One region of the Variovorax sp. Soil_C_33 genome, then DNA from elsewhere that is predicted to be linked to it. Evidence: predicted binding sites of a transcription regulator. Region 1 holds the regulator's gene; the other holds the start of a gene.
What was found. The regulator LexA, encoded in region 1, represses DNA repair genes until DNA is damaged. The targets are predictions, from matches to a motif close to ACTGTATNNNNATACAGT.
Positions count from the first base shown of each region.

Region 2: a site for LexA is predicted at 13,738-13,755, ahead of AC3A6B_RS00680 (PA0069 family radical SAM protein). Genes of this name have one in related genera too.

Region 1 is NZ_JBDGJK010000007.1:71,772-87,485, reverse strand. Features, by position in the region: gene AC3A6B_RS12830 (acyl-CoA dehydrogenase family protein) at 1-644, opposite strand, end outside; gene AC3A6B_RS12825 (phosphotransferase) at 673-1,761, opposite strand; gene AC3A6B_RS12820 (Crp/Fnr family transcriptional regulator) at 1,776-2,495, opposite strand; gene AC3A6B_RS12815 (oxepin-CoA hydrolase, alternative type) at 2,551-3,330, opposite strand; gene AC3A6B_RS12810 (3-hydroxyacyl-CoA dehydrogenase) at 3,343-4,863, opposite strand; gene AC3A6B_RS12805 (hypothetical protein) at 5,011-7,149, shown strand; gene AC3A6B_RS12800 (MFS transporter) at 7,139-8,314, opposite strand; gene AC3A6B_RS12795 (D-2-hydroxyacid dehydrogenase family protein) at 8,311-9,318, opposite strand; gene AC3A6B_RS12790 (hypothetical protein) at 9,411-9,746, opposite strand; gene lexA (transcriptional repressor LexA) at 9,863-10,537, opposite strand; gene AC3A6B_RS12780 (asparaginase) at 10,612-11,607, shown strand; gene AC3A6B_RS12775 (hypothetical protein) at 11,611-12,027, shown strand; gene AC3A6B_RS12770 (DUF6152 family protein) at 12,050-12,523, shown strand; gene adk (adenylate kinase) at 12,524-13,180, opposite strand; gene kdsB (3-deoxy-manno-octulosonate cytidylyltransferase) at 13,304-14,068, opposite strand; gene AC3A6B_RS12755 (Trm112 family protein) at 14,071-14,253, opposite strand; gene lpxK (tetraacyldisaccharide 4'-kinase) at 14,234-15,211, opposite strand; gene AC3A6B_RS12745 (ExbD/TolR family protein) at 15,211-15,636, opposite strand; gene AC3A6B_RS12740 (MotA/TolQ/ExbB proton channel family protein) at 15,692-15,714, opposite strand, start outside.
Region 2 is NZ_JBDGJK010000001.1:117,471-133,184, forward strand. Features, by position in the region: gene AC3A6B_RS00610 (tripartite tricarboxylate transporter substrate binding protein) at 1-76, shown strand, start outside; gene AC3A6B_RS00615 (PrkA family serine protein kinase) at 495-2,417, shown strand; gene AC3A6B_RS00620 (YeaH/YhbH family protein) at 2,446-3,732, shown strand; gene AC3A6B_RS00625 (SpoVR family protein) at 3,729-5,252, shown strand; gene AC3A6B_RS00630 (DNA-3-methyladenine glycosylase I) at 5,273-5,902, opposite strand; gene aroQ (type II 3-dehydroquinate dehydratase) at 5,909-6,364, opposite strand; gene AC3A6B_RS00640 (aldo/keto reductase) at 6,417-7,391, shown strand; gene AC3A6B_RS00645 (amidohydrolase family protein) at 7,404-8,240, shown strand; gene AC3A6B_RS00650 (S-(hydroxymethyl)glutathione dehydrogenase/class III alcohol dehydrogenase) at 8,287-9,396, shown strand; gene AC3A6B_RS00655 (alpha/beta fold hydrolase) at 9,389-10,309, shown strand; gene fghA (S-formylglutathione hydrolase) at 10,306-11,169, shown strand; gene AC3A6B_RS00665 (TfoX/Sxy family protein) at 11,166-11,516, shown strand; gene AC3A6B_RS00670 (3'-5' exonuclease) at 11,513-12,124, shown strand; gene AC3A6B_RS00675 (gluconokinase) at 12,088-12,621, opposite strand; gene AC3A6B_RS00680 (PA0069 family radical SAM protein) at 12,631-13,719, opposite strand; gene AC3A6B_RS00685 (GbsR/MarR family transcriptional regulator) at 13,846-14,424, shown strand; gene AC3A6B_RS00690 (NAD-dependent epimerase/dehydratase family protein) at 14,492-15,403, shown strand; gene AC3A6B_RS00695 (SAM-dependent methyltransferase) at 15,427-15,714, shown strand, end outside.

The DNA of each region.
Region 1 (15,714 bases):
TTGGCATCGGCGGGCACCACGATCATGCTTTGCTGCGAGTGGCGCGGCGCCTCCGGATCGCTCTTGCCCATCGTGATGAAGACCGCGCAGCGCGGATCGGCTGCACCCGAGATCCACCACTTGTGGCCGTTGATCACGTACTCGTCGCCCTGGCGCTCGACGCGCGTCGCGATGTTGGTGGCATCGCTCGACGCGACCTCGGGTTCGGTCATTGCGAAGGCCGAGCGGATCTCGCCCTCCAGCAGCGGCTTGAGCCAGCGCGCCTTGATCTCGTCCGAGCCGTAGCGCGCGATGGTTTCCATGTTGCCGGTGTCGGGCGCCGAGCAGTTGAAGGCCTCGCTGGCCCATGGCACGCGGCCCATGATCTCGGCCAGCGGCGCGTATTCCTGGTTGGTGAGGCCGGCGCCTTCGTAGCCCGAGGCAGCGGCGCTGTCGACCGGCAGGAACAGGTTCCACAAGCCCTGGTTCTTGGCTTTCTGCTTGAGCTTCTCGACGGTCTTGAGTGCGGTCCAGCGCTTGCCTGCCGTGGTGTTGGCGGCCAGTTCGGCTGCGTACTCGGCCTCCGCCGGGTAGATGTGGTCTTCCATGAAGGCGGTGACGCGCTTCTGCAAGTCCTTGGTCTTGGCCGAATATTCGAAATCCATGGTGTCTCCTCTGAAGGTGTGGGAAGGCTCAGGCCCGTTGTGCGAATTGCCAGGCCATCTCGGCCATCGGTCGCGCACCGCGGCCCGAGGCCACGGCTTGCTCGCTCGATGCGGTACCGGCCTCGACCCGCTTGGCAATGCCTTGCAGGATCGCGGCCATGCGGAACAGGTTGTAGGCCTGGTAGAAGTTCCAGTCGGTCGCGAGCGCCTCTGGCGTGGTGATCCCGGTGCGGTCGCAGTACTTGCGGATGTATTCGCTCTCGGTCGGGATGCCGAGGCTCTTCAGGTCGAGCCCGCCGATGCCGCGGAACGAACCCGGCGCGATGTGCCACGACATGCAGTGGTAGCTGAAATCGGCCAGCGGATGGCCCAGTGTCGAGAGTTCCCAGTCGAGCACGGCGATCGCACGCGGCTCGGTGGCATGGAACATCAGGTTGTCGAGCCGGTAGTCGCCGTGCACGATCGAGGTCATCTTCTCGTCGCGCGCGCTGGCCGGGATGTGGGCTGGCAGCCATTCCATCAGGCGGTCCATCTCGGGAATGGGCTGCGTGATCGAGGCCACGTACTGCTTGCTCCAGCGGCCTATCTGGCGCTCGAAATAATTGCCTGGCTTGCCGTAGTCGGCCAGGCCGCGCTCGGCGAACTTCACGGTGTGCAGCGCCGCGATGACGCGGTTCATCTCGTCGTAGACGGCGGCGCGCTCGGCATTGCTCATGCCGGGCAGCGACTGGTCCCACAGCACGCGGCCGGCCATGAATTCCATGACGTAGAAGGCGCGGCCGATGACGGCTTCGTCCTCGCACAGGCAGTACATCCGCGGCACCGGCACGCCGGTGCCGGCCAGGCCGCTCATGACCTTGAACTCGCGCTCGACCGCATGGGCCGAAGGAAGCAGCTTGGCGACCGGGCCGGGCTTGGCGCGCATCACGTAGCTTTGCGTGGGCGTGACGAGCTTGTAGGTCGGATTGGACTGGCCGCCCTTGAACATTTCGACCGTGAGCGGTCCCTTGAAGCCCTCGAGGTTGTTGTCGAGCCACGCGGTCAGTGCATCGACGTCGAAGACGTGCTGCTTGGATACGGCACGGGTGCCGACGAAGTTGTCGAAGTCCTGGGTCATGTCTCTGCGGTCTTTTATTGATCTGCTTCGGAAATTCGCATCAGTGCCGCGCGGTCCAGCACCACCAGGCCGCCGGGCTCGATGCGGATCGCGTCCTCGCGCTCCATGGCCTTGAGTTCCTGGTTCACGCGCTGGCGCGAGGCGCCGAGCAGCTGCGCCAGCTCTTCCTGCGCCAGGTGCAGCCCGATGCGCATCTGGCTGCCGTCCGCCAGGTTCGGCACGCCGTAGCTGCGAACCAGGTGGATCAACTGCTTGGCCAGCCTGGCGCGCAAGGGCAGCGTGTTGAGATCTTCGACCAGCCCGAACAGCTGGCGGATGCGGCGCGCCTGCAGGCGCATCAGCGCCTCGTAGAGCTCGACGTGGTTCGACAGGATCTTCTGGAAATCGGCGCGCGCCACGCAGAGGATCGTGGTCTCGCCATGCGCATAGGCATCGTGGGTGCGCCGGTCGCCGTCGAACATCGCCACGTCGCCGAACCAGATGCCCGGCTCCACGTAGGTCAGCGTGACCTGCTTGCCCGAGACCGCCGTCGAGCTCACGCGCACCGCGCCCTTGGCGCAAGCGATCCACTGCTCGGGCGGATCGCCGCGCGCAGCGATCAGCTCGCCGTCCTTGTAGCGTTTGACGAAAGCACATCGGAGGATGTCGTGACGAAGCGATGGTGAAAGAGAAGAAAACCAGCGACCACCATTGATCGCTTCTCGTTCTTCGATGGTAAGAATGGGGTCGTCCATGGACTGTCCTGTGCGTGACTGAAAGGCTGGGGGTTGTCGCGGGAGCGACGCGTCGCTACTCGTAGCGCGGCGTCTCCTTGGCGAGGAAAGCGGCGATCCCGATGCCGGCGTTGCGGTGGTGCAGGTTGCGCACGAAGTGATCGCGCTCCTGCGAAAGTTGCGAAGCCAGGGTGGCGCCTCGCGCCTCGCTCAGCAGCTCCTTGATGCTGGCCAGCGAGTTGGGCGCGCGTGCGTTGAGGCGGTTCGCCAGCGCGAGCGCCGCGCTCAAGGCCTGGCCGTTCTCGGTGATCTCGTTCACCAGGCCGAGCGCATGCAGGCGCTGTGCTTCGATGCGGCCTCCGAGCATGAGCCATTCGCTCGCGAGCTGCCGAGGCAGCGCCTGCGCGAGATGCCAGCTCAAGCCGCCGTCCGGCGACAGCGCGACGGTGCTGTAGGAGGCGGCGAATACCGCATCGCGCGCGGCGACGATGAAGTCGCAGGCCGCGGCGAGCGAGAAGCCGGCGCCGGCCGCAGCGCCCTCGACGGCTGCGATCACCGGCTTGGGAAAGGTGCGGATCGAATCGATCCAGCTGTGCAGTGCCTCGATGCTTTCGGCCTGCACCGAGGGATCGCGTTCGCGATTGGCCGAGAGGCGCTGCAGGGAGCCGCCGGCGCAGAACCATGCACCTTCGCCCACCAGCACCACACTGCGTATCTCGTCGCTGTTCTCGGCGCCGCTGAGCGCCTCGATGCCGGCCGCGTACATCTCCGGGCCCAGCGCATTGCGCTGCGAGGGATTGGAGAGCGTGAGGACCATCGTGTGTCCCTCGCTCGTGCTTTTCAGTTCTGCGCTCATGGTCGTTGTCTCTTACTCTTCTTCATGCGTGAGGCTCAGGCCGAGTGCGCCGCGGCGGCGCAGCCACGGGCTTGGGCGATAGCGCGGGTCGCCGTACACGGTCTGGAGGTTGAACAGCACCTCCAGCACGTTGGTCGGCCCGTAGAGGTCGCCCATGGCCAGCGGGCCCTGCGGGTAGCCGAGGCCCAGGCGCACGGCGACGTCGAGGTCGGCGGGCGAGCAGACGCGCTGCTGGCACATGTCGGCGGCGATGTTCACGATGGTGCCGATCACGCGCTGGGTGACGAAGCCGCCGCTGTCGCGGATCACGCTCACCGCCTTGCCGTCGCGCGCGAACAGCGCATGGGCCGCATCGCGCACATCGCGCCGCGTGGCGGGATTGGTGGCCAGCACGCGGCGCTTGGTGGCGGCGTCGTCCACCATCAGGTCGATGCCGACCGTGCGCGTTGCGTCGAGCCGCTCGACGGCGGCCACGGTCGTGACGTCGAAGCCCAGCGGCGCGACCAGGATCAAGGCGGCCGACGAAGGCGTGGCACCGCTTTCGAGCTGCGCGCCCAGCGCGTGCACCAGCCGCAGCAGCTCAGGACGCCGTGCCGCGCGGGGTGAGACCCAGACCGCCGGATTCGCGTCGATGGTCGGCGCGGGTGCTTCGGGCGCCGACTGGGCCACGCCGTCGACATAGCGGTAGAAGCCTTCGCCGGTCTTGCGGCCGAGCGCACCGGCGGCGAGCCGCTGCGCGGTGATCACGCTGGGCCGGAAGCGCGGCTCCTCGTAGTACTGGCGGTAGATCGACTCCATCACGGGATGGGAAACATCGAGCGCCGTCAGATCGAGCAGCTCGAAAGGCCCGAGGCGAAAGCCTGCCTGGTCCTTCAGGATGCGGTCGATGGTGGCGAAGTCCGCCACGCCTTCTCCGGCGATGCGCAGCGCCTCGGTGCCGTAGCCGCGGCCCGCGTGGTTGACGATGAAGCCGGGCGTGTCCTTGGCCTGCACCGCGGTATGGCCCATCTGCGCGGCGTAGTCGGCAAGCCGGCGGCAGACCTCGGCCTCGGTCTTGAAGCCGGCCACGACCTCGACCACTTTCATCAAGGGCACCGGGTTGAAGAAATGAAAACCCGCCATGCGCTGCGGATGCGTCATCACCGCGGCGATGGCGGTGACCGAGAGCGAGGAGGTATTGGTGGCCAGCACGGCCGAGGGCGCAACCACTGCTTCGAGCTCGCGGAACAGCTTGCGCTTGACCTCGAGGTCTTCGACCACGGCTTCGATCACGAGCTCGCAGCCGGCGAGCGCCTGCACCGATTCGACGGCGCGGACTCGTGCGGACAGCGCGTCGCGCTGCGCCTGGTCCAGCTTGCCCTTCTCGTGCTGCTTCTGCCACTGTGCGAGGATGGCATCGCGTCCGCGGACCGCAGCGCCTTCGAAGCTGTCGAGCAGCAGGACTTCGCTCCCGGCCTGCGCGGCGATCTGCGCGATGCCGCGCCCCATGGCGCCGGCACCGATGATGCCCACATTGGAAAAGTTCACAGTCATTTGATAATTGTCTCTCTGAGGATGGCTGCCACGGATGCCCATGCCAGAATGTGTCTACTTTCGATTACTTTTTGTCGAACCATTTTGCAACTCCCACGCCTCGCGGCGGCCCTGTTTTTATTCGGGTTCGCACTTGACTCGCCTGCCTTGACGATCGGGCGGCCCCAAGGGGCTGTCTGGATCGGCAAGCCGCTGGATGTGGTGATTCCGCTTTCGCTGGATGCTGCCGGAGACAGCGGCGGGTTGTGCCTCGAGGCCGAGGTGGTGCAGGGGGACACCCGCATTGCCGATCGGAGCCTGACTGTATCGCTGGAGCCGGGGCCGAACGCCAGCAGCCCGCGCATGCACATCCGTTCCACCGTCGCCGTGGACGAACCCGTGGTCAATGTGAGCGTGCGTGCCGGCTGCGATACGAAGTCGACGCGCAGCTATGTGCTGCTGGCCGACGTTCCGTCCGAACCCGTGCTGCCCGCCGTTGCGCCGCCTTCGGGTGCGAGGGCAGCGTCCGAGGCCCAGGCGCGAGCGCCTGCGCGGACACCGCCGCGTGCTGCTGCAGGGGGCGCATCGTCGGGCCTCGAAGGCCCGGCTGCGGCGCCGCGCAGCGCCGCAGCGGCGCCTGCCGCACGCACGCGCGACGCTGACGCGCAGTCGCCGCGTTCCGGCGCTGCCCCTGCCACCGCGCCGCGCCGGACTGCCGCCGCACAACCGCCCGCCGCACCGCGCACGGCTGCACCGCGCACCGCTTCGGCGGCTGCGGCCGCAGAACCGAAGCGCGAGGCCGCCGCCGGCGGATCCCGGCTCCAACTCGAAACGCTGGAGCCGGTTCCCGCCGCGCAGCCTGGCCTCAAGACGAGCCCGCAACTGACGCTGCCGGGCAGCGAAGACCTCGCGCGCCGCGCGGCAGCCGCCGCCGAGTGGCGCGCGCTCAACACCGAGCCCGAAACGGCGCAGCGCGAGGCCCAGCGCATGCAAGCCCTGGAAGCCACGCTGGCCGCGCTGCGCGAGCAGACGGCGCAGAACCAGCGCACCTTGCTCGAGATGCGCAGCGAGCTCGCGCAGGCGCGCGACAGCCGCTACCGCAATCCACTGGTCTACGCGCTGGTCGCCCTGTTGCTGATCGCGCTTGTGGCGATCGTGCTGCTGTGGCGCATGGCGCGCCGAGCCGCAGCGCCGGCCTGGTGGGGCGAGACGCCGTCGAGGGGCGAGGGCGGCCCCACGCGGCCGAGCTCCTTGCGCGCACTGCTCGAGGAGGAACCGGACGTCGACTCCGTACCGCCGCGGCGGCGCAGCGCGAATTCCACCAGCTTCGGCGCGGCCACCTTTGCGGCCGTGGAGCCCGACGACGACAGCGGCTTTGGCGAACCCGAACCCCAGCCGGCACGCACGCCCGATGGCGCGCCGGTGCGGCCGGTCAACACCGAAGAGCTGTTCGACGTGCAGCAGCAATCGGACTTCTTCCTCTCGCTCGGCCAGCACGATCAGGCGATCGCGGTGCTGCGCGAACACATCGCGACAAGTCCCGGCACCAGTGCCTTGGCCTACCTGGACCTGCTGCGGATTTTTCATTCGCTGGGGCGCAAGGAAGACTATGCGCGCCTGGCGGAGGAATTCGAACGGGCCTTCAATGCCGACGTGCCGGCGTTCGAGAATTTCAATGAGACGGGCAAGGGTCTCGAACACTATCGCAGCACGCTCGCGCGCATCGAATCGCAGTGGCCGGCGCCGGGCACCCTGGCGCTGATCGAGGAACTGATATTCCGCAAGCCCGGCGCGCACGAGGACGAGGCCTTCGACCTGGCGGCGTACCAGGAACTGCTGCTGCTCTATTCCGTGGCCAAGGAAGTGATCGATCCGAACAGCGCACCGCCGGCGCCCGTGACGCCGCACTCCTTCGTCGACACCTTCGGCCACGACCAGCTGGCCACGACGCCTGCGCCGCTCGTTCGCGAGAGTGCGCCCGAGGCCGTCGAGTACGCCCCGACGCTGCCCCCCTCGATCTACGGCGCCATCGACGACCATCTGAACCATGAGACCGTGCTGGCGCCGGATGCGCCGCCGCCGGCGCGTTCCGCAGGCGCCGCAACGGTGCCGCGCGCCAAGCCCGACATCGACCTGGACCTCGCCGAATTCGACAAGACGGCCTTCGAAACCATGCGAGCGCCGATCGAGACGCCGAAGCCGCCACCGGCGCCATCCAGCGACCCTCACGTGATCGATTTCGAGCTCTTCGATCCGGCCACCGAGGCGGAGATCGCTCCCAAGCCGACCAGGCCGCTCAAGCGTTGAACGCCGCCGGGGCGCGGCGTTGCGCCCGGTCGACCGCCAAGCTGAGCGCCAGCGCGCAGAGCACCATCGCCAGGCCTGCCCAGCTCATCCAGGCGATCGCTTCATGGGCCAGCAGCCAGCCTCCGGCCGCGGCACCCACCGCTTGCCCCACGTAGATGCCGGAACTGTTGAGCGCCACCGAGCCCGGCGCGAGCGCGGGCGCCATCGCAACCAAGCGCGCCTGCTGGGCCGAGTTGGTGGCGAAGCAGCCGAAGCCCCAGGGCACGATGATCAGCGCCAGCCCTGCGAGCGTCACGCCCAGGGGCCACAGAAGAAGGCTCAGCGCGATCAGCGATGTCGTGAGCAGCACCATCTGCGAGGCGCCCATGCGGTCGATGTACCGGCTCACCAGCATGTTGCCGAGCAGGCCGCAGACGCCGAACCAGCCCCACACCAGGCCCAGTGCCGTGGCGTCCGCACCCAGCGTTTGCTTGAGGATGGGTGCGAAATAGCTGAACAGGACGAACTGGCCCGCGCCCTGAAGCGCGGTGACGGAGACGACGCCCATCAGCAGCGGACTCTTGAGCACCTGGGCCCAGGCCGCGCGTGACAGCGCGGCCGGCCGGATGCCCGGTGGCAGCTTGCGCCAGATCCAGGCAGCGCTGAGGAGCGACAGGAGCGCGATCGCCGCGAACGCGGTGCGCCAGCCGAAATGGCCGCCGATCAGCGTGCCGAGCGGAAGGCCCAGCACCGAGGCCATGGACCATCCCAGAAAAACGAAGGTGACGGCGCGGCCGCGCTGCTCGAGCGGCACCAGCAGTCCCACGCAGGCCGCCGCCTGCGGTGTGAAGATCGCGGGGGCGACGACCGTCAGCATGCGCACCACCAGCAGCCCGCCGAAGTTCGGCATCAACGTCGCGAGAAGATGCCCCGCCGCATACCACAGCATGGTGCAGGCCAGCAGCACCCGGCGGTCCCAACCCGCGACCACGGCTGCCAGCAAAGGTGCGCCGAGGCACATCACGACGGCCGCTGCGGTGATCAGCTGGCCGGCGGTGGCTGCGCTGACCTGCAGCGAAGTGCTGAGTTCGTTGAGCGTGCCGGGCACCACCATCACGCCCGTCCCGATCACGAAGTTGCCCGCCAGCAGGGCCCACAACGCCGCCGGGAGCGCAGGCTGCTTCAACGGCGGACCTGCAGGGCGCCCGGATTCACGATGTTGGTCGGGTTGCCCTTGATGAAGCTGACGACGTTGTCGAAGGCCTGGCCGAAGTACATCTCGTAGCTGTCCTGCTCGACATAGCCGATGTGCGGAGTGCAGATGCAGTTCTCCAGGCGCAGCAGCGCATGGCCTTGCAGCGGCGGCTCGCTCTCGAACACGTCGACGGCTGCCAGCCCGGGCCGTCCGCGATTGAGGGCCGCAAGCAGCGCGTCCTGTTCGACCAGCTCGGCGCGCGAGGTGTTGACGAACAGTGCGGTGGGCTTCATGCGCGAGAGATCCTCGAGGGTGACCAGGCCGCGTGTTTCCTCGGCCAGCCGCAGATGGATCGACAGCACGTCGGCCACGCTGAAAAACGTTTCACGGTTCGGCGCCACCTGGAAGCCGTCCGACCTTGCCCTGGCGCAGCTCTCTTCGCGGCCCCAGATCACGACTTGCATGCCGAAGGCCTGCCCGTAGCGTGCGACCAGCTGGCCGATGCGCCCGTAGCCCCAGATGCAAAGCGTCTTGCCCTTGAGCACCGAGCCAAGCCCGAAATTGGGAGGCATCGACGCCGACTTGAGCCCCGACTGCTGCCAGGCGCCATGCTTGAGGTTGCTGATGTACTGCGGCAGGCGGCGCATCGCCGTCATGATCAACGCCCAGGTGAGCTCGGCCGGCGCCAGCGGCGAGCCCGTGCCTTCGGCCACCGCGATGCCTTGCTCGGTGCAGGCATGCACGTCGATGTGGCTGCCGACCCGGCCGGTCTGCGAAATGAGCTTGAGCTTGGGGAGCTTCTCGATCAGCTGGCGAGAGATCTGTGTGCGTTCGCGGATCAGCACGATCACGTCGGCATCCTTGAGCCGCACCGAGAGCTGCCCGATGCCTTTGACCGTGTTGGTGTAGACCTTGGCCGCGTACGCGTCGAGCTTGGAAGCGCAGCGCAGCTTGCGCACCGCGTCCTGGTAGTCGTCGAGGATCACAATGTTCATGGCATGCCATTGTGCCTCGCACCATCCGCGGGCTCCGTAGTCCGTCTCCCGCAGACGCATGGCGTCCGGGGACAAGCTCGCCCGGAACTACTTCAATGCAGACGGCCGGCGTTCGATATCGTGCCCGCCGCCTCCAGGGCGGCCAGTCGGTCGAGTTCGGCGCAGACATCCGCCATGCGACCCGAGATCACGACGCGGCCCGCGTTCCGGCCGGATTGCTGCGCGTCGACCGTGCGCACCACGCGCAGGGGACGCGCCGGTGCAGACACGTGGGCCAAGGCTGCAGCGCCGGCGCGCGAGCCGCAGCTGGGCCGGATCCCGACATAGTGAAGGCCGGACGAGCGCCGGCGGCGCGAAGGCATCCAGCGATCGGCCAGAGACTGCAGCGGCATGAACAGATCAGCAAGACTGAGAAGAGCGATTCCCATGTGAACTCCAGAAAAGTCAGAGGTTGAACACAGGCAGGATTGCTTTCGTCGGCTGCTACAGGGTGATGGCCCTCGGCCATACGCCCGCCACCTGTCGCGGCCGGGGTCTGGACCCCTTACATGAGCATCGTGTTTCGGATCAGGCCCACGGCCAGGCCTTCGATCTCGAAAGGCTCGCCGGGCTGAACGACGATGGTGGGGTAGTCGGGGTTTTCGGCGTGCAGCTCGATGACCTGCTTGTTGCGCTTGAGGCGCTTGACCGTGACTTCGTCGCCCAGCCGGGCCACCACGATCTGGCCGTTGCGGGCTTCCTTGGTGGCTTGCACCGCCAGCAGGTCGCCATCCATGATGCCGGCGTCGCGCATGGACATGCCGCGCACCTTGAGAAGGTAGTCGGGCTGGCGCTGGAACAGGGTGTTCTCGACGTAGTAGGTCTGATCGACATGCTCCTGCGCGAGGATGGGCGAGCCCGCAGCCACGCGGCCGATCAGCGGCAGAGCGAGCTGGGCCATGCCGGGCAGCGACAGGGAGAACTGGTTGTTGCGCGATTCGTTCAGCGAGCGCAGCGCGTCGCCCTTGAGGCGGATGCCGCGCGAGGTGCCGCTCACGAGTTCGATCACGCCTTTGCGTGCGAGGGCCTGCAAATGCTCTTCGGCCGCGTTGGCCGACTTGAAGCCCAGCTCGGCGGCGATCTCGGCCCGCGTGGGCGGGGCGCCGGTGCGCGCGATGGCGCTCTGGATCAGGTCCAGAATCTGTTGCTGGCGGGCGGTAAGCTTGACGGCGAACTGCATTGATGACTCCTTGCGGCACTGGCTGAATATCCAGTACCTGTATTTTTAACCAGTTTCCGGAAGTTTGGCAAGCCATGGTCGAAACACCTCGAGAAGGCAAGCGCCGCGTGATCGTTCTGGGCACCGGCGGCACCATCGCCGGCCGGGCCGCGGCCGCCGGCGACAACATCGGCTACACCGCCGGCCAGGTGGGCGTGACGGAGTTGCTGGGCGGCATCGAAGCGCCCGACGGCATTGCGCTCGCGGCCGAGCAGGTGGCGCAGGTCGACAGCAAGGACATGAGCTTCGCGATCTGGCGCACGCTGGCCGAGCGCTGCGCCCATTGGCTGGCCGAGCCCGACGTGGCGGGCCTCGTCATTACCCATGGCACCGACACGCTGGAGGAAACGGCCTTCTTCCTGCAGTCGGTGCTGGCGCCGTCGAAGCCGGTGGTCCTGACCTGCGCGATGCGGCCCGCGACCGCGCTGTCGCCCGACGGGCCGCAGAACGTGCGCGACGCGATCGCGGTGGCGTCCAGCTCCGGCGCGCGGGGCGTCGTGGCCGTCTGCGCGGGGACGGTGCACAGCGCCTTCGACGTTCAGAAGGGCCACACCTACCGGCTCGATGCCTTCGACTCCGGGGATGCAGGACCCGTGGCCTATGTGGAGGAGGGCGCGCTGCGCAGTCTCCGAAGCTGGCCGGTGTCGCCGCAGCAGCATGCGCGCGACCTGTTTGAAAGAATGACCCAGGGCGCCCGTTGGCCGCGTGTGGAGATCGTGGTGAGCCATGCGGAGGCGCGCGGCAGCCTGATCGATGCACTGGTCCGCGAGCGGCAGTCCGGCGCCTCCGAGCCGGTAGAGGGCCTGGTGCTCGCAGCCACCGGCAACGGCACCTTGCACCTTGCGCTGGAAGAAGCCGCGCTGCGGGCGCAGGCCGCCGGCATGGCAGTCGTGCGTGCCACGCGGTGCGCACAAGGCTGCATCCTGCCGGCGCCGAACGCACTCTTGCGCGCCGCGGGCGCACTGACGCCGGTCAAGGCGCGCGTCGCGCTGGTGCTGGAGCTGATGGCCGATCAACCAGCCGCGGCCTGAGGCATGTTCAGCGCCCTGCAGTCGCACTCATGGGCCTATCCGGCGCTGGAGGCGGTGCACATCGTCGGTATCGCGTTGCTGCTCGGCAATCTCGTCGCGCTCGAGCTGCGGGTGTTCGGGCGCGGGGCCGCCTTGCCGGTTCAGCCGATGGCCAGGCTGTCGCTGTCGATCGCGCTCAGCGGCTTCACGCTCGCAGCCGCCAGCGGCTCGCTGATGTTCGCGACCCAGCCGGGCGAACTGCTCGCCAACCGGGCCTTCCTGATCAAGATGGGATTGCTGCTGGCGGCCGGATGCAACGCCGGGTGGTTTCACGCGCGAGGGTCCTTGCGCAAACTCGACGCGCTGGCGCGGGTACAGATGTTGTTGTCCACTGCGATCTGGCTGGCCGTCGTGTTCTGCGGCCGCTGGATCGCATACTGAAGAGAAGAAGGAGTTTTTTTCGATGAAACGTCGCAGCATCGTCATCGCCGCCGCATCCCTTCCCGTTGCGGCTCCGTTCGCCTGGGCGCATCACGGCTGGAGCAGCTTCGACCAGGACCGTCCGCTCTACCTCGAAGGAAAGGTCGTGCGCGCGCGTTGGCAGAACCCGCATGCCGAATTGGTGATCGAGGTTCCGCCGAGTCTCAAGGTGCCGGCCGATCTCGCGACGCGACAGCCGCCCGCGCAGAGCGCGCCGGTCGACGGCCCAGGGCTTCTTGCCAAGGCGAGCGCCCCGCGCCGCGCCGATCGCCAGTGGACGCTCGAGCTGGCGCCGCTGACACGCATGGAGGCCTGGAAAGTTGCGGAGATCAAGCCCGGCGCCACCATCTCGGCGGTGGGCTTCACCTTCAAGGAAGAAAAGGGCGAGCCGGTGATGCGCGTCGAATACCTGTTCGCCGACGGCAAGGTCTACGGGCTGCGTTCCAGCCCGGCCTGATCAACTGCCGAGGGCGGCCAGCGCGCGCTGCGTGATCTCGTCGACCGTGCCGACGCCGCTGATGGCGCGGTACTTCGGCGCCGCAGCCGGATCCGCCTTGGCCCAGGCCGAGTAGTAGTCGACCAGCGGCCGGGTCTGCTGGCTGTAGACCTCGAGCCGCTTGCGCACGGTTTCTTCCTTGTCGTCCTCGCGCTGGATCAGGTCTTCGCCGGTGAGGTCGTCCTTGGCTTCGATCTTCGGCGGATTGAACTTGACGTGGTAGATGCGTCCCGATGCCGGGTGCGAGCGGCGCCCGCTCATGCGCTCGATGATGTCGGCGAAAGGCACGTCGATCTCGAGTACGTAGTCGATCTTCACGCCCGCCGAGCGCATGGCCTCGGCCTGCGGAATGGTGCGCGGGAAGCCATCGAACAGAAAGCCCTGGGCGCAGTCCGGCAACGCGATGCGTTCCCTGACGAGGTCGATGATCAGGTCGTCGCTCACCAGGGCGCCGGCATCCATCACGGCCTTGGCCTGGAGCCCGAGCGGTGTACCGGCCTTGACGGCGGCGCGCAGCATGTCGCCGGTCGAGATTTGAGGAATGCCGTATTTCCGGCAAATGAAGGCCGCTTGCGTGCCTTTGCCTGCCCCGGGGGCGCCCAACAAAATCAGTCTCATGGTGTCCTCGGACGGTTCTTCGATTTCTGTCGCGCCACGCGTTTCACGAGTGAGATCGCAGGGCGGAGTTGCGTCGAGGATAGCACGCGCTCCACGGCCGATTCGGCCTGCGCAGGGACGAAATCAGGCGCCGGAGAGCAGTGCCCGGACCCGCTCCAGATCTTCCGGGGTGTCGATGCCCGGGCCGGGTGCATGGGCGCTCACGTGCACGGCGATGCGGTGCCCGTGCCACAGCGCGCGCAGCTGTTCCAGGGCCTCCGTGGCTTCGACCGGCGCCGGCGGCAGGCCCGGAAACTGCCGCACGAAGCCGGCGCGGTAGCCGTAGATGCCGATGTGGCGCAGCGCTGCGGGCGAGTCCGGCAACACGATGGCCCCGCCTTTCGCGAAGCCGTCGCGCCACCAGGGAATCGGTGCGCGGCTGAAGTACAGCGCATTGCCTTGCGCGTCGAGCACCGCCTTCACGACGTTCGGATTGAGGTAGTCGTCGATGGATTCGATCGCATGGGCGGCCGTGCTCATCGAGGCGTCGGGATGCGAGGCCAGCGTGTGGGCCACGGCGTCGATCAGCGCCGGGTCGATCAGCGGCTCGTCGCCCTGGACGTTGACGACGATCGCGTCGTCGGCGAGGCCGAGCTGCGCACAGGCCTCGGCGAGACGATCGCTGCCGCTCGCGTGGTCGGTGCGCGTGAGCAGGGCCTGGACGCCGTGCGCCTCGCAGGCGGCGACGATGCGCGCATCGTCGGCGGCCACCACCACGCGCTCGGCGCTCGACAGCAGCGCGCGCTGCGCGACGCGCACCACCATCGGCAGGCCGGCAATGTCGGCCAGCGGCTTGTCGGGCAATCGTGTGGACGCGAGCCGAGCCGGGATCAGGACGGCGAAACGCAAGGTCAAAGTCCCAGTTCTTCGTCCGAAAGGGTACGCGCCTCGGTTTCGAGCAGCACCGGGATGCCGTCGCGCACCGGGTAGGCGAGGCGGGCGCTGCGCGAGGCGAGCTCCTGCTTCTCGGCATTCCACGTGAGCGGCCCCTTGGTCACGGGGCAGACGAGCAGTTCAAGCAGCTTGGTGTCCATCGAGCGATGATAGCTTTGCGTCGAGCGCTGAAAAGAATGCGGGCTCGGGTTCGAACACCAGCGGCAGCGCCAGCGCGTCGGGGACGCGGCGCCACAGCTTGACCGCGTCTTTCTCGGTGCAGATCAGCGTGTAGCCGCTTCCGGGCGGCGGGGTCCAGTCGCTGAAATCGTGGTGATCCGGCAAGGCGATGCACTGCTGCGGCACCAGGGCGCGTTCGCGCAGCATCTGGAAGAAAGCCTCGGGCTTCGCGATCGCGGCAACCGCGACCAGCGCCCGGCCGGCCAGGGAGGCGAGCGGAACCGGCGTGCCGTCGAGGCGCAGCGCATGGTCGGCCAGCGCACGCCGTGCCGTGAAGCCGGCGAAGGCGGGTCGCGTGCCGGTGTGAATCACCAGGTCGCAGCGGCGCGGCCAGTGCTCGCGCAGCGGGCCGGCGGGCAGCAGCCAGCCGTTGCCCGTGCCACGGTCGTCGAAGACGCAGATCTCGATGTCGCGCGCCAGCGCAAGGTGCTGCAGGCCGTCGTCGCTCACGATGAGCTGCGTGTCCGAGTGAAGAGCCAGCAAGGCGCGCGCCGCTTCGGCACGCCGCCGCGCCACGAAGACCGGCACCGCGGTCGAGCGGCGAATCAGCGTCGGTTCGTCGCCGACCTCGCGCGGATCGCTGTCGTCCTGCACCGCGCGGCAGTCGTCGGTCGCTCGCCCGTATCCGCGCGATACCACGCCGACCTTCCATCCGCGGGCCTGGAGGCGCCGCACGACCGCCATCACGACCGGCGTCTTGCCGGAACCGCCGGCGATGACGTTGCCGACCACGATCACCGGCACGCCGACGCGCTCGGTTTGGAGGATGCTTCGGCGATAGAGTGCGCGCCGGATTGCGGCCAAAGCGCCATAGAGCAGCGAGAGAGGCCACAGCAGCCGCGCGAGCGTCCCGCGTTGCAGCCAGGCCCTCTGCAGCACTAGCGTCCCGCCTGCGCGGCCGACTGCGTGGCGAAGGTGATCTGCATGAGGCCCGCGCGCCGCGCGCCTTCCATCACCGTGATCACGGACTGATGTGCGGCGCTGGCATCGGCGCTGATGATCACGACGCTGTCCTTGCCGCCGTTCGCCGCGGCGCCCAGCGCTGCGGCCACAGTCTCCACGCTGCGGTCGGGCAGCTGGGTCTTGTTGATCGAATAGCGTCCGTCGGCCGACACGGCGACGATCACTTCCTTCGGGTAGTCGCGCTGGGCCTCCACGTCGGCCACCGGAAGGCGCAGTTGCATCTCGGTGAACTTGCTGTAGGTGGTCGAGAGCATCAGGAAAATCAGCACGACCAGCAGCACGTCGATGAACGGGATCAGGTTGATCTCGGGCTCTTCCTTCGAGCCGTGGCTGAAATGCATGCGTCTCATATCCAGCCTCCGCAGGGCCGACCCGAAGTGGCAAGCGTGGGGGCGTTCATGACCGCAGCGTATTCAAGT
Region 2 (15,714 bases), on a different contig from region 1:
CGAGTTCCAGTCGTACTGGAATGCCGATGCCGCCATGATGACCGAGGCGGTCCGCAAGATCGGCAAGGTCGAGTAGCGGCTGGCGGTTTCCTCGCGGCCGTTCGAGCAACCGGCCTACTACCGATGCGTTCGCGTCGCGCGTAGCCTATAACCAAAGGCAGGACGTTGTGTCCCGACTGTGTTTCAAGGCATAAGAAAAGAACCTGCGCGCACATCGACGAAGAGCCTGCCCCGGCCGACTTCGTGCGTCACGCATTTTTCGGTCGATCTGACTATTGCTTCCGGTTTCGCGTTGGAACTTTTAAACAACGCGCCAATTCTTATTTGAAAAGCAATTTGCTGGACGCGCTCTTTGTTCTATGCTTTGACCAAGTTCCTGCTTGAGGAGTGAATCCGAAGCGTGCACACCATACCTGGCACCATTCCTGCGAACGATGCAACGTGTGCAGCACGGAAACTCCGGGCAGCGCCCCGCTGACTCGATGGAGGTGTCTATGGATGTCGTCAGTAACTTCGCCGCCCGCTACGAGCGGACCCGCGAAGAGGTCCTGTCCCTGCAGGAATATCTGGAGATCTGCAAGCGCGAGCCCGGGGCTTACGCCACGGCCGCCGAGCGCATGCTCCAGGCGATCGGGGAACCCGAACTCGTCGACACGCGCAACGATCCGCGCCTGTCGCGCATCTTCGCCAACAAGGTCATCAAGATCTACCCTGCGTTCAGGGAGTTCTACGGCATGGAAGATGCAATCGAGCAGGTGGTCTCGTACTTCCGGCACGCCGCACAGGGCCTGGAAGAGAAGAAGCAGATCCTCTACCTGCTCGGCCCCGTCGGCGGGGGCAAGAGCTCGATCGCCGAGCGCTTGAAGCAACTGATGGAGCAGGTGCCCTTCTATTCGATCAAGGGATCGCCGGTCAACGAGTCGCCGCTCGGTCTCTTCGACGCCACGGAAGACGGCGAGATCCTCGAGAAGGAATACGGCATTCCGCGCCGCTACCTGCAACGCATCCTGTCGCCCTGGGCCGTGAAGCGGCTCGAGGAGTACGGCGGCGACATCCGGCAGTTCCAGATCGTCAAGCGCTATCCCTCGGTGCTGCGGCAGATCGCCGTGGCCAAGACCGAGCCGGGCGACGAGAACAACCAGGACATCTCCTCGCTGGTCGGCAAGATCGACATCCGCAAGCTCGAGACCTTCGCGCAGGACGACCCCGACGCCTACGCCTACTCCGGCGGCCTGTGCCTGGCCAACCAGGGCCTCCTGGAATTCGTCGAGATGTTCAAGGCGCCGATCAAGGTGCTACATCCGCTCCTGACCGCCACGCAGGAAGGCAACTTCAAGGGCACCGAGGGCTTCGGCGCCATTCCCTTCGACGGCATCGTGCTGGCCCACAGCAACGAAAGCGAATGGAAGGCCTTCCGCAACAACAAGAACAACGAGGCTTTCCTCGACCGCATCTACATCGTCAAGGTGCCGTACTGCCTGCGCGTCTCCGAAGAAATCAAGATCTACGAGAAGCTGGTGCGCAACTCCTCGCTCTCGCTGGCGCCCTGCGCGCCCGGAACGATGCGCATGATGGCCCAGTTCTCGGTGCTGACGCGGCTCAAGGAGCCCGAGAACTCCAGCATCTTCAGCAAGATGCAGGTCTACGACGGCGACAACCTCAAGGACACCGATCCCAAGGCCAAGTCGATCCAGGAGTACCGCGACTACGCCGGCGTCGACGAAGGCATGAGCGGCGTATCGACCCGCTTCGCGTTCAAGATCATCTCCAAGGTCTTCAATTTCGACAGCAGCGAGGTCGCCGCCAATCCGGTGCACCTCATGTATGTGCTCGAACAGCAGATCGAGCGCGAGCAGTTCGCGCCCGAGACCGAGCAGAAGTACCTTTCGTACATCAAGGAGCTGATGGCACCGCGCTATGCGGAGTTCATCGGCAAGGAGATCCAGACCGCCTACCTGGAAAGCTATTCCGAGTACGGCCAGAACATCTTCGACCGCTATGTCACCTATGCCGACTACTGGATCCAGGACCAGGAGTACCGCGACCAGGACACCGGCGAAGTCTTCGACCGCGGCTCGCTCAACGCCGAGCTCGAGAAGATCGAGAAGCCCGCGGGCATCAGCAACCCCAAGGACTTCCGCAACGAGATCGTCAACTTCGTTCTGCGCGCGCGCGCCGGCAACGCGGGCAAGAACCCGTTGTGGACCAGCTACGAAAAGCTGCGCACGGTGATCGAGAAGAAGATGTTCTCCAACACCGAGGAGCTTCTGCCCGTCATCAGCTTCAATGCCAAGAGCAGCGCCGACGAGCTGAAGAAGCACGAGGATTTCGTCAATCGCATGGTGCAGAAGGGTTACACGGCCAAGCAGGTCCGTTTGCTGTGCGAGTGGTACCTGCGCGTTCGCAAGAGCTCATAATGAGCTGAAAGGAGTTCCTGCCGTGGCCATGCTGCAGCAGATCATCGACCGCCGTCTGTCGGGGAAGAACAAGTCCATCGGCAACCGCGAGCGTTTCCTGCGGCGTTATCGCGAGCAGATCGGCGAAGCCGTGCGGCGCGCCGTCAGCGGCCGCAGCATTCGCGATCTCGAGCAGGGCGAGGACATCACCTTGCCCAAGCGCGATGTCTCCGAACCGGTGTTCGGCCATGGCCAGGGTGGCGACCGCGAGTACGTGCATCCGGGCAATCGCGAGTACGTCAAGGGCGACCGCATCGAGCGGCCGCAGCAGGGCGGAGGCGGCGCGGGAAGCGGCTCGCAGGCCGGCGACGGCGAAGGCGGCGAAGACGACTTCGTCTTCCGCCTCACCAAGGAAGAGTTCATGCGGGTCTTCTTCGAAGACCTCGCCCTGCCCCACCTGATCCGCACCCAGCTGGCCGAAGTGCCGGAATGGAAAAGCCACCGCGCAGGGTTCACGAGCGACGGCATGCCCACCAACCTGCACGTCGTGCGCTCGATGCGCGGCGCGCTGGCTCGGCGCATCGCGCTCGGCGGCGCCCCGCGGCGCGAGATCCGCGAACTCGAGGCGCATCTGCTGCACCTCCAGCGCAGCCCGCGCGTGGCCGATGCGCTGGTACAGCGCGAGATCCGCGAGACTGAGGCCGAGCTCGAAGAGCTTCGCGCCAAGGCCAAGCACATACCCTTCCTGGACCCGATCGACCTGCGCTACCGCAATCGCGTCCGGGTGCCGGTGCCCTCGGCCAAGGCAGTGATGTTCTGCCTGATGGATGTGTCGGGCTCGATGGACGAAGCACGCAAGGACATGTCGAAGCGCTTCTTCATGCTGCTGTACCTGTTCCTGACGCGGCACTACGAGAAGATCGAACTGGTGTTCATTCGCCACCACACGCAGGCCAGCGAGGTGAGCGAAGAGGAGTTCTTCCATGCCACCGAAACCGGCGGCACCGTGGTGTCCAGCGCCCTGACGCTGATGCACGAGATCATTCGGGCGCGGTTCCCGAGCAGCGAGTGGAACATCTACGGCGCCCAGGCCAGCGACGGCGACAACTGGCACCAGGACAGCGGCCGCTGCCGCGAGCTGCTGACCGACCACCTGCTGCCGCTGGTGCGCTACTACGCCTACGTGCAGGTGGCAGATGCCGAGCAGAACATGTGGGAGGAATACAGCCAACTGGTCGGCTCCCACAAGAATTTCGCGATGCGCAAGGTCGCTGACGCGCAGGACATCTATCCGGTGTTCCGAGACCTGTTCAAGAAAGAGGGGGTGCCGGCGTGAACGCAAAGAAGCAGAAGCGGGAGCCCCTGCCCAGCCCCTCGGACTGGACCTTCGAACTGATCGAGCGCTACCACGGCGAGATCGCCCGCGTGGCGCGCGGCTACAAGCTGGACACCTACGCCAACCAGCTCGAGATCATCACGGCCGAGCAAATGATGGACGCCTACGCCTCGGTGGGCATGCCGGTCATCTACCGCCACTGGTCCTACGGCAAGCAGTTCATCTCGACCGAGAAGAACTACCGCCGCGGCCACATGGGCCTGGCCTACGAGATCGTCATCAATTCCGATCCCTGCATCGCCTACCTGATGGAAGAGAACACCATGGCCATGCAGGCCCTGGTGATCGCCCATGCCGCCTACGGCCACAACAGCTTCTTCAAGGGCAACTACCTCTTCAAGATGTGGACGGACGCCTCATCCATCATCGACTACCTGGTCTACGCGCGGAACTACATCAGCGAGTGCGAGGAACGCCATGGCGTGGCCGCCGTCGAAGACCTGCTCGATTCCTGCCATGCGCTGATGAACCATGGGGTGGACCGTTATCGCCGCCCGCAGAAACTGTCGCTGAACCAGGAACAGGTGCGCCGCGAGGAGCGCGAGCACCATCTGCAGCAGCAGGTCAACGACCTCTGGCGGACCCTGCCACGCAAGAGCGGGCGCAGCGCCGACGACGAGGAGGCATCCAAGCGCTTTCCCTCCGAGCCGCAAGAGAACCTGCTCTATTTCATCGAGAAAAATGCACCATTGTTGGACCCTTGGCAACGCGAAGTGGTGCGTATCGTGCGCAAAATTGGGCAGTACTTCTATCCGCAGCGCCAGACGCAGGTCATGAACGAGGGCTGGGCCACCTTCTGGCACTACACCCTGCTCAATACGCTCTACGACGAAGGCCTTTTGGCCGACGGTTTCATGATGGAGTGGCTGCAGTCGCACACCAACGTGGTGTTCCAGCCGCCGGTCGGCCACCGCGCCTACAGCGGTATCAATCCCTATGCGCTGGGTTTTGCGATGTACACCGACCTGCGGCGCATCTGCGAAAACCCGACCGAGGAAGACAAGCGCTGGTTCCCCGATATGGCCGGCTCGCCGTGGCTGACTTCGCTGGACTACGCGATGCGCAATTTCAAGGACGAGAGCTTCGTCGGCCAATTCCTCTCGCCCAAACTGATGCGCGACTTTCGCTTTTTTGCGATCCGCGACAAGGAGGGCGACCCGGAGCTCGAGGTATCGGCCATCCACGACGACAGCGGCTACCGCCAGCTGCGCGAATCGCTGTCGCGCCAGTACGACCTCAACCACCGCGAGCCGAACATCCAGGTCTGGAGCGTCAACCTGCGCGGCGACCGCGCGCTCACGTTGCGCCACACGCAGCACAACGACCGCCCGTTGCACGACGATGCGCAGGAGGTGCTCAAGCACGTCGCCCGCCTCTGGGGCTTCGACGTGCATCTCGAGAGCATCGACAGCCAGGGCCGAGTGAACCACCGCAAGGTGGCCGGGCCGCAGGCGACCTAGCTAGGGCCTGTTAACAGCCCCTAGAGCCGAAGCTTCGCGCGCGCCGCCAGCGCGAGTTCGCGCGCATGGCAATCCTCGACGTGGTCGTTGACCAGTCCCATGGCCTGCATGAAGGCGTAGACCGTCGTCGGGCCGACGAAGCTCCAGCCCCTCTTCTTCAGGTCCTTCGACATCGCCACCGATTCGGGCGAGGTGCTCATGGTCTGCAGGGCAGCATGCGTGATGCGGCGCGGCCGCGATGACGGGTCGGGCTCGAAGCCCCACGCATAGGCCGCCAGCGAACCGAACGCCTCGCGCAGTTCCAGCACGCGCTGAGCGTTGTTGATGGCCGACTCGATCTTGCCGCGATGCCGCACGATGCCTGCATCCCCGAGCAGCCGTTCCACATCCTTGGGGCCGAAGCGCGCGACGCGCTCGGCATCGAAGTCGGCAAAGCCGCGCCGGAAGGCTTCGCGCTTGTTGAGGATGGTGAGCCAGCTCAGCCCGGCCTGGAAACCTTCGAGGCACAGCTTCTCGAACAACCGCCGATCGTCCGTGACCGGGAAGCCCCATTCCTTGTCGTGGTAGTGCTGGTAGGCCGGCGTGGATTCGCACCAGCGGCAGCGCAGCGTGCCGTCGGCGCCGGCAAAAAGCCCAGGAGGTACTGGCATCGGCGACTACGCGGCTTCGCTCACGCGCACCAGCGCTTCGATCGCGAGCGGATAGCCCTTGACGCCGAAGCCGACGATGATGCCGCGCGCCGCCGGCGAGATGTAGGAGTGATGGCGAAACTCCTCGCGCGCATGCACGTTGGAGATGTGCAGCTCGACGAGCGGCACGCTCGCGCCCTTGATCGCATCGTGCAGCGCGATCGAGGTGTGGGTGTAGGCGCCCGGATTCATCACCACGCCGAACATGCGGCCGGCGGCGACCTCGCGGCCCGCTTCGTGGATCCAGTCGATCAGCTGGCCCTCGTGGTTCGATTGGCGGCATTCGATCTCGACGCCGAGCTTCGCGCCCGCCTCCTGGCACATGCGCTCGACGTCGGCCAGGGTTTCGTGGCCGTACTGAGCGGGCTCGCGCGTTCCGAGCAGGTTGAGGTTGGGGCCGTTGAGAACGAGGATCTTTTTCATGGCCCGTTTGTAGCAGGTGTTCGCCGGGGCAGCTACCGCCGAGAATGCAGGCGTGAACGACACCCTTTTCGAACGACTCGCCGGCCCGCTGCGCCTGGGTCTGGGCGGCGCGCCGCTGGGCAATCTCTTTGCGCCGCTCGACGACCAGAGCGCCGAGCGCACCATCGAGGAGGCCTGGCAACTTGGGCTGCGCTATTTCGACACCGCCCCGCTCTACGGCCACGGCCTCAGCGAACTGCGCCTGGGCCGCTCGCTGCGGAAGAAGCCGCGCGACAGCTTCGTGCTCTCGACCAAGGTCGGCCGCCTGCTGCGGCCCGACCCGGCCGCGCCCGAAGAGCGCGACGGCTATGTGCAAGGCCTTCCGCTCGCGCCGCACTTCGACTACAGCTTCGACGGCGCGATGCGATCGATCGAAGAGAGCCTGGAGCGCCTGGGCCTGGCGCGCATCGACATCGCCTTCGTCCACGACATCGACCGCCACACCCATGGCGAACGGCAGCCCGAACGCTTTCGCGAAGCGATGGACGGCGCCTACCGCGCGCTGGACCGCCTGCGCGCCGAAGGCGTGCTCGGCGCGATCGGCATCGGCGTCAACGAGTGGGAGGTGTGCCGCGATGCGCTGGCCGCGGGAGACTTCGATTGCATGATGCTGGCCGGCCGCTACACCCTGCTGGACGCCTCGGCCGCGCGCGAACTGGTTCCGCTGTGCGTCGCGCGAAAGGTCCGCCTGGTCCTTGCCGGTGTCTTCAACTCCGGCATCCTCGCGAGCGGCGCCACGTCGAATGCGCACTTCGACTACCGGCCTGCGCCACCCGCCGTGCGCGAGCGCGTCGAGCGCCTCGCCGGCATCTGCGCAGGCTTCGGCGTTGCGCTGCCGGCCGCGGCGCTGCAGTTCGCGCTGGCCTGCCCCTGCGCGGCTGCCGTGGTGGTCGGTGCGCGCAGCCCCGCGGAGATCGCGCAGAGCGTGGCGCACAGCCGGGCGCCCATTCCCGCGGCACTGTGGGACGCGCTGGCCAGCGAACACTGAGCCATGGCGGCGATCCGCATCGACGCCCACCAGCACTACTGGTCGCTCGCGCATCGCGACTACGGCTGGCTGCAGGACACGCCGGCGCTGCGCGCGCTCTATCGCGTCTTCTCGCCCGAAGACCTCGCACCGCTCCTGGACCGCGCCGGCATCGACGGCACAGTGCTGGTCCAGGCCGCGCCGAGCGAGGCGGAAACCTGGCGGCTGCTGGCTCTGGCCGCACATCCCGCCAGCCGGGTGCGCGCGGTCGTCGGCTGGACCGATCTGGCCGCGGCCGACGCGCCGCAACGCATCCGCAGGCTCGCGCAGGAGCCGCTCTTCAAGGGATTGCGGCCGATGCTGCAGGACATCGCCGATCCGAACTGGATCCTCGGTGCGCAGTTGCGGCCTGCCATCCGGACCATGATCGAACTGGGTCTCAGCCTGGACCTCCTGATCAAGCCGCAGCAGCTCGACGCCGCACTGGCTTTCGCGCAGCAACACCCGGACTTGCGCATGGTCATCGACCACGCCGCCAAGCCCGACATCGCTGGCCGGGCCTTCGAGCCCTGGGCCACGCAGATAGCACGTTTCGGCAAGGAGACGCAGGTGGGGTGCAAGCTCTCGGGCCTCGCCACGGAAGCAGGGCCGGGCTGGGACGCAGACACGTTGCATCCCTATGTCGATCACCTGCTGGCCTGCTTCGGCCCATCGCGCCTGATGTGGGGAAGCGACTGGCCCGTGCTCGAGCTGGCGGGCGACTACCTGCGATGGCAGGCCGTGTCCATGGAATTGCTCAAAGCCCTCCCGCCGTCCGAACAAGAGCAGGTATGGGGCACGAACGCGGCGGACTTCTATGGCATAAAGTGACGCGCGGGGATCGTCCTTCGCGCTTCTCCACTTCTTGCCCTCCCCCATGAAAACCAAAGCCGCCGTCGCCTGGAAATCCGCCGCTCCTCTTTCCATCGAAACCGTCGATCTCGAAGGCCCGAAGTTCGGCGAGGTGCTGGTCGAGATCAAGGCCACCGGCATCTGCCACACCGACTACTACACGCTCTCGGGCGCCGACCCCGAAGGCATCTTTCCGGCCATCCTGGGCCACGAGGGCGCGGGCATCGTGGTCGACGTCGGTCCCGGCGTCACGACGCTGAAAAAAGGCGACCACGTCATTCCGCTCTACACGCCCGAATGCCGGCAGTGCAAGTTCTGCCTTTCGCGCAAGACCAATCTGTGCCAGCTGATCCGCGGCACCCAGGGCAAGGGCCTGATGCCCGACGCTACCAGCCGCTTCAGCCTGGACGGCAAGCCGATCTTCCACTACATGGGCACCTCGACCTTCAGCAACTACACGGTCGCGCCCGAGATCTCGCTGGCCAAGATCCGCGAGGACGCGCCCTTCGACAAGGTCTGCTACATCGGCTGCGGCGTCACCACCGGCATCGGCGCAGTGATCTTCACCGCCAAGGTGGAAGCCGGCGCCAACGTGGTGGTGTTCGGCCTCGGCGGCATCGGCTTGAACGTGATCCAGGGCGCGAAGATGGTGGGCGCCGACAAGATCATCGGCGTCGACCTGAACCCGGCACGCGAAGCGATGGCGCGCAAGTTCGGCATGACGCATTTCCTCAACCCGAAGGAACACGCCAACATCGTCGACGCCATCGTGCAGCTCACCGACGGCGGCGCCGACTACAGCTTCGAGTGCATCGGCAACACGCAGGTGATGCGCCAGGCGCTCGAATGCACGCACAAGGGCTGGGGCCGCAGCATCATCATCGGCGTGGCCGAGGCCGGCGCCGAGATCAGCACGCGGCCCTTCCAGCTGGTCACCGGCCGCAAGTGGGAAGGCTCGGCCTTCGGCGGCGCGCGCGGGCGCACCGACGTGCCGAAGATCGTCGACTGGTACATGGAGAACAAGATCAACATCGACGACCTGATCACGCACACCATGCCGCTGGAAGACATCAACAAGGGCTTCGACCTGATGAAGCGCGGCGAGTCGATCCGAGGCGTGGTGCTCTATGAATGAAAACCCTCTGGGCAGCCTGCGCCGCGTGCAGGCCGGCGTGCTCAAGGTCGCCTTCCATGAAAGCGGTCCGGCCGACGGCCCGCCGGTGCTGCTGCTGCACGGCTTTCCCTACGACGTGCAGTCCTACGCCGAGGTGGCGCCGCAGCTCGCGGCCGAAGGCTGCCGCGTCGTCGTGCCCTACCTGCGCGGCTTCGGTCCGACCCAGTTCGCCGACGCGGGCACGCCGCGATCGGGCGAGCAGGCCGCGATAGGCGCCGACGTGCGGGACCTGCTCGATGCGCTGGCCATCCCGCGCGCGGTGCTCGCAGGCTATGACTGGGGTGGCACCGCGGCCTGCGTGGCCGCTGCGCTGTGGCCCGAGCGCTGCACAGGCCTGATCTCGGTCAACAGCTACAAGATCCACAACATTGCGGCTGCGAAACAGCCCATCTCGCCGGAAAACGAGGCGCGGTACTGGTACCAGTACTACTTCCATGCCGAACGCGGCCGCGCCGGGCTGGCGCAGAACCGGCGCGCGCTGTGCAAGCTGCTCTGGCGCATGTGGTCGCCGATCTGGCCCTTCGACGACGCGACCTACGAGCGCAGCGCGGCGGCCTTCGACAACCCCGATTTCGTCGACATCGTGATCCACTCGTACCGACATCGCCACGGGCTGGTGCCCGGCGATCCGGCATACGCGGCTTTGCAAGCCCGCCTCGCAGAGCAGCCGGACATCAGCGTGCCGAGCATCACCTTCGACGGCACCGATGACGGCGTGATGCCGGTCGGCGGCACGGCCGACCACGGCCATCATTTCATCGGCCGGCACGAGCACCGCGTCGTGCAGGGCGCCGGCCACAACCTGCCGCAGGAAAAGCCGCAGGCCTTCGTCGATGCCGTGCGCGACCTCGTGCATGGCAACATCGGCCGATGACCGACAGCCTGAAGACCCTTTCCGAACACCGCTGCTTCGGCGGCACGCAAAGCTTTCACGAGCACGCCTCACGCGAGATCGGCCTGCCGATGCGCTTCTCGGTGTTCCTGCCTCCGCAGGCGCAACAAGGCCCGGTGCCGGCGCTGATGTATCTCGCGGGCCTGACCTGCAACGAGGAGACCTTCATGGTCAAGGCCGGCGCGCAGCGCGTGGCGGCCGAGTTGGGCCTGGCGTTGATCGCGCCCGACACCAGCCCGCGCGGCCCCGCCGTCGAGAGCCTGCCCGGCGCGAGCGAGAGCTGGGACTTCGGCATAGCCGCCGGCTTCTACCTCGACGCCACCGAGGCGCCGTGGGCGCCGCACTGGCGCATGGAAAGCTACCTGGTTCATGAGCTGCTGCCGCTGGTCGCGCAGGCCTTCGCCGTCGACGGGCATCGCGTCGGGCTCTTCGGCCATTCGATGGGCGGCCACGGGGCGCTCACGCTGGCGCTGCGGCATCCGGGGCGCTTCAAGTCGCTCTCGGCCTTCGCGCCGATCTGCGCGCCGACGCAGTGCCCATGGGGCGAGAAGGCTTTCGGCGGCTACCTTGGCGCCGACCGGAGCGCCTGGCTCGCGCACGATGCCTGCGCGCTGATGCAGTCGCAGACGGCGCCGCCCTACCCGGCCGGCATCCTGGTCGACCAGGGGCTGGCCGACAAATTCCTTGCCGAGCAATTGCATCCGCACCTGCTCGAGGCCGCCTGCCGCGCGGCGGGACAGCCGCTCACGCTGCGCCGCCACGCCGGCTACGACCATGGCTACTACTTCATCCAGAGTTTCATGGCGGACCACCTGCGCCACCATGCCGGGGCATTGGCTTGAGCGAGTTCGTCCGGAGCCTGCACGAGGTCTTCGAGCGCTTCGGCCGCATCGAAGCCAGGCGCATGTTCGGCGGCCACGGCATCTACCACGAGAGGCGCATGTTCGCGCTGGTGGCGCGCGACACGCTCTACCTCAAGGCCGACCCGCAAAGCGTCGCGCATTTCGACCGGCTGCGATTGCCGGCCTTCGAGTACACGAGGAACGGGAAGACCATGCAGATGTCCTACCGGGAAGCGCCGGCCGAGGTGTTCGACGACCGCGACGAAGCCGCGCTGTGGGCCCGGCGCGCCTGGGAAGCCGCCTTGCGATCCGGCACCGCGCAGAAGAAGCGATCGAAAGCACCATGACCGGACTGCCGCCTCCGCTGCCCGAACGCGAGCAGATTGCCCTGCTCGACACCTTCGAAGGCCTCGGCCTGCAGCAGATCCACGTGGTCGACACGCCGCAAAAGGCCGAACAGGCGGTGGCGGCGCTGCGGGCCAGCGGCGTGGTCGGCTTCGATACCGAATCCAAGCCGACCTTCGCGAAGTTCGAGGTCTCGGGCGGCCCGCACGTGCTGCAGTTTGCGACGCGCGATGCGGCCTGGCTGTTCCAGTTGCACCGCGTTGAATTCCGCGGAGTGCTGGCCGGCCTGCTGGCGTCGACCGAACTGGTCAAGGTCGGCTTCGGCCTTTCTTCCGACCTGAGCCTGATCCGGCAGCGCTTCGGCATCGAGCCGCAGGCCGTCTTCGATCTGGACACCGAGTTCCGCCGCCGCGGCTACCGCAAGTCGGTCGGTGTGAAGACGGCCGTGGCGCTGGTGTTCGACCGCCGCTTCGTGAAGTCGCGCAAGGCCACCACCTCGAACTGGGCCAACAAGCAGCTGAGCGATGCGCAGTTGCGCTACGCGGCCAACGATGCCTACGCGGCGATCCGCGTTTACGAGGCGCTGGGGCTCACGCCGCCGGCATGCTGATCCTGCTGCAGCCAGGCCCGGACCTGCTCCACGAGCCGGTCCCTCGGTGCCGACGCCTCGACGGCCAGCACGCCCGGCTCCCCGATGGGCGATTCGAGGGTCGCGAACTGATTGGCCACCAGGCTGGGCGGGAACATGTGCTCGGCAGCGCGCGCCGCGACGCGGCGTTCGGCCTCCTCGCGTGACAGATCCATGAACACGAAGCGCAGCCCCGGCGCCGCGGCGCGCAGCCGCTCGCGGTAGTCACGCTTGAGCGCCGAGCAGGTCAGCACCGCGCCCTGGCGGTGGCCGGCGATTTCCCGGCCCAGCGTGGCCAGCCAGCCGGCGCGGTCGTCATCGGTGAGGGCGATGCCGGCGCTCATCTTCTCGACATTCGCCGGCGGATGAAAGTCATCGCCCTCGATCAGCGGCAATGTGAACTCGGCGGCCAGCGCCGCACCCAGGCTCGACTTGCCGCAGCCCGAGACACCCATGACAACGATCCACAAACGATTCATGCGTCAACTTTAGAACAGACTGCCCTGCCCCGCTGCGCCGGGTGGCCGGAACGCGCCGAGATCGAGCGCGATGCGCTCGCGGTTGAAGCCGAGGCGCTTCGCCGCCTTCTCGAAGCGCTGGCGGATCAAGTCGGCCCACAGGCCGCTGCCCACCATCCGCGTGCCGAAGTCGGCGTCGTAGTCCTTGCCGCCGCGCATCTCGTGGATGCGCGCCATGATGCGGCCCGCGCGCTGCGGGTAGTGCAGCTCGAGCCACTGCTTGAACAAGGGCGCCACTTCCCAGGGCAATCGGATCACCGTGTAGAAGGCGCTGCGCGCGCCGGCCTCCCAGGCGGCTTCGAGCACCTGCTCCATGTCTTCGGTGACGAAGGGGATCTGCGGCGCCACGCTCACGCCCACCGGCACGCCGGCCTCGGCTAGCGTGCGCACGGTGCGCAGCCGCCGGTGCGGCGCCGCGGCGCGCGGCTCCAGCTTGCGCGCGAGTTCGCCGTCGAGCGAGGTGATGGTCACGTAGACCGCCGCCAGGCGCTCGGCCGCCATCGGCGCGATCAGGTCGAGGTCGCGCTCGACCGCGCTGGACTTGGTGACGAGGCCGAAGGGATGGCGCGTCTCCTTCAACAGCTCGATCACCGAGCGCGTGAGGCGCAGCTCGCGCTCGATCGGCTGGTAGCAGTCGGTGGCGGTGCCGATCGCGATGTGGCTGGGCCGGTAGCTCTTGCGGCCGAGTTCGGCGCGCAGCACCTCGGCGATGTTGCGCTTGGCGATCAGCTTGGTCTCGAAGTCCAACCCCGGCGAGAGGTTCAGATAGCTGTGCGTGGGCCGCGCAAAGCAATAGATGCAGCCGTGCTCGCAGCCCCGGTAGGGGTTGATCGATCGGTCGAAGTGGATGTCGGGCGAATCGTTTTCGCACAACACCGACTTCACGTCTTCGAAGCGCACCTCGGTTGCAAGCGGCGGCAGTGGCTCGGCGGCGCCCTCTTCGAGCGTGCCCCAGCCGTCGTCGTAGGCGTCGCGCACGTCGCGCTCGAAGCGGTGCGGCAGGCGGGTGGCCGCACCTCGGCCCTTGAGCGCATGGACGGGAATGAAAACATCGGCCATGGTGAAAGCCTTTCGAAAACTGTATAAACATACAGTATTTCACCAATCGACGAGCGCCGCATCGAACTTACATTTCTCTATTGACAGAAATTTCGAAAACCATAAACTCGATCGCGAGGCCACACCATGCAACTGACCGAAATCCAACGCAAGTTCGTGCTCCATTGGGGCGAGATGGGGTCCCTGTGGGGTGTCAACCGCACCGTGTCGCAGATCCATGCCCTGCTCTTCGCGCACGGCAAACCGCTGCATGCGGAGGAGCTGTCGGAGACGCTCAACGTCGCCCGCTCCAACGTGAGCAACAGCCTGAAGGAACTGCAGGCCTGGAACCTGGTGCGCGTGATCCACGTGCTGGGCGACCGGCGCGACTACTTCGAGACCAGTGTCGACGTGTGGGAGCTGTTCCGCACCGTCGTGCGCGAGCGCAAGGAGCGCGAGTTCGACCCCACAGTGCGGGTGCTGCGCGAGATCATCGCCAGCCCCGACTTCGCCAAGGAGCCTGCCGATGCGCAGGACCGCATCCGATCCACCATGGAACTCATGGCCAAGCTGGGCACCTGGGCCGACGAGATGCTGCGGCTCTCGCCCGGCACGCTCGACAAGGTGCTGACGCTGGGCGCCAGCGTGCAGAAGTTCGTGCGCGGCGATGCGAGCCGCGGCAAGGACGATCCGGATGCACACCACGCCAGCCTGCCCATGCTTTGAGCTTTTTTTGAGCTTTCATTTCTGTTTTGACTGAAACATCGAGAAGAGTCAGACCCGGAGCAGCACCATGACCACTTCATTGAACGTCCTCGTCTGCGGCGCCAACGGCTTCATCGGCAGCCGCATCGCCGCTGCGGTGCTGAAGGCGGGCCACCGCGTGACCTGCGGCAGCGCAACGCGCCTGCGCAACGACCTGCCCCATCTGCCGATCGATTATTCGCACGACACCGATGCCGCGACCTGGCTGCCGCGCCTGGCGGGCTTCGACACGGTGATCAACGCCGTCGGCGTGCTGCGCGACAGCGCGCGCCGGCCGATACAGGCGGTGCACACCGACACGCCGGCCGCGCTCTTCCAAGCCTGCGCGCAGGCCGGGGTGCGCCGCATCGTCCAGATCTCGGCGCTGGGCATCGGCCGCAATGACCAGGACAACCCGACGCAGTACGCGCGCACCAAGCGCGACGCCGAAGCCGCACTGCAAGCCCTGCCCGCCGGCGGCCCGTCGTGGATCGCGCTGCGGCCCTCGGTCGTGCTCGGCCAGGGCGGCGACGCGACAAAGCTGTTCCACACGCTGGCCGCGCTGCCTGTGCTGGCAATGCCCGCCCCCGCGCTCGCTGCCAGGTTGCAGCCGGTCTATGTGGAGGATCTGGCACATGCCGTGGCGGTGCTGGCCGACCCGGCATCGCCCTTCCGCGGCGTAGTGGAGTTCGGCGGTGCGCGCGCGATGACGCTGGCCGAACTGATCGCCACCTTGCGCAGCGCGCGCCGCGGCGGGGCCCCGAAGCCGGCGCACCTGCTGCGCCTGCCTGCATGGGTGGGCGTGCTGAGTTCGCGCGCGGGCGACTTCGTACCCGGCCTGCCGTGGTGCACCGACACCCGCATGATGCTCGAGCTCGACAACGTCGCGAGCAATGCGCCGCTGCGCGGCTGGCTGGGCACCGAGCCGCGCGACCTGCGCGATTTCGCCGGCACCTTGTGAATCAACTTCGAGGAAAGCACCTCATGAGCGACACCCTCCCGCAACGCATCGCGCTGCCGGCACCTGCCGCGCCCTCGCATGCCCCCGTGACGCCGAGCGACACGCAGGACTACTTCACCGAGGTCGCCGACGACTACCGCGCGTGGAGCCCGGGCTACAACATGCACTTCGGCTTCTGGCGTGCAGGGCTGAATCCGTTGCGCCGCGAGGGCATGCTGGTCGAAATGAACCGTGCCGTGGGACGCGCGCTGCAGCTCGACGCCGCACGGCCGGCCTGCGTGGTCGACCTCGGTTGCGGTGCCGGCGCCACC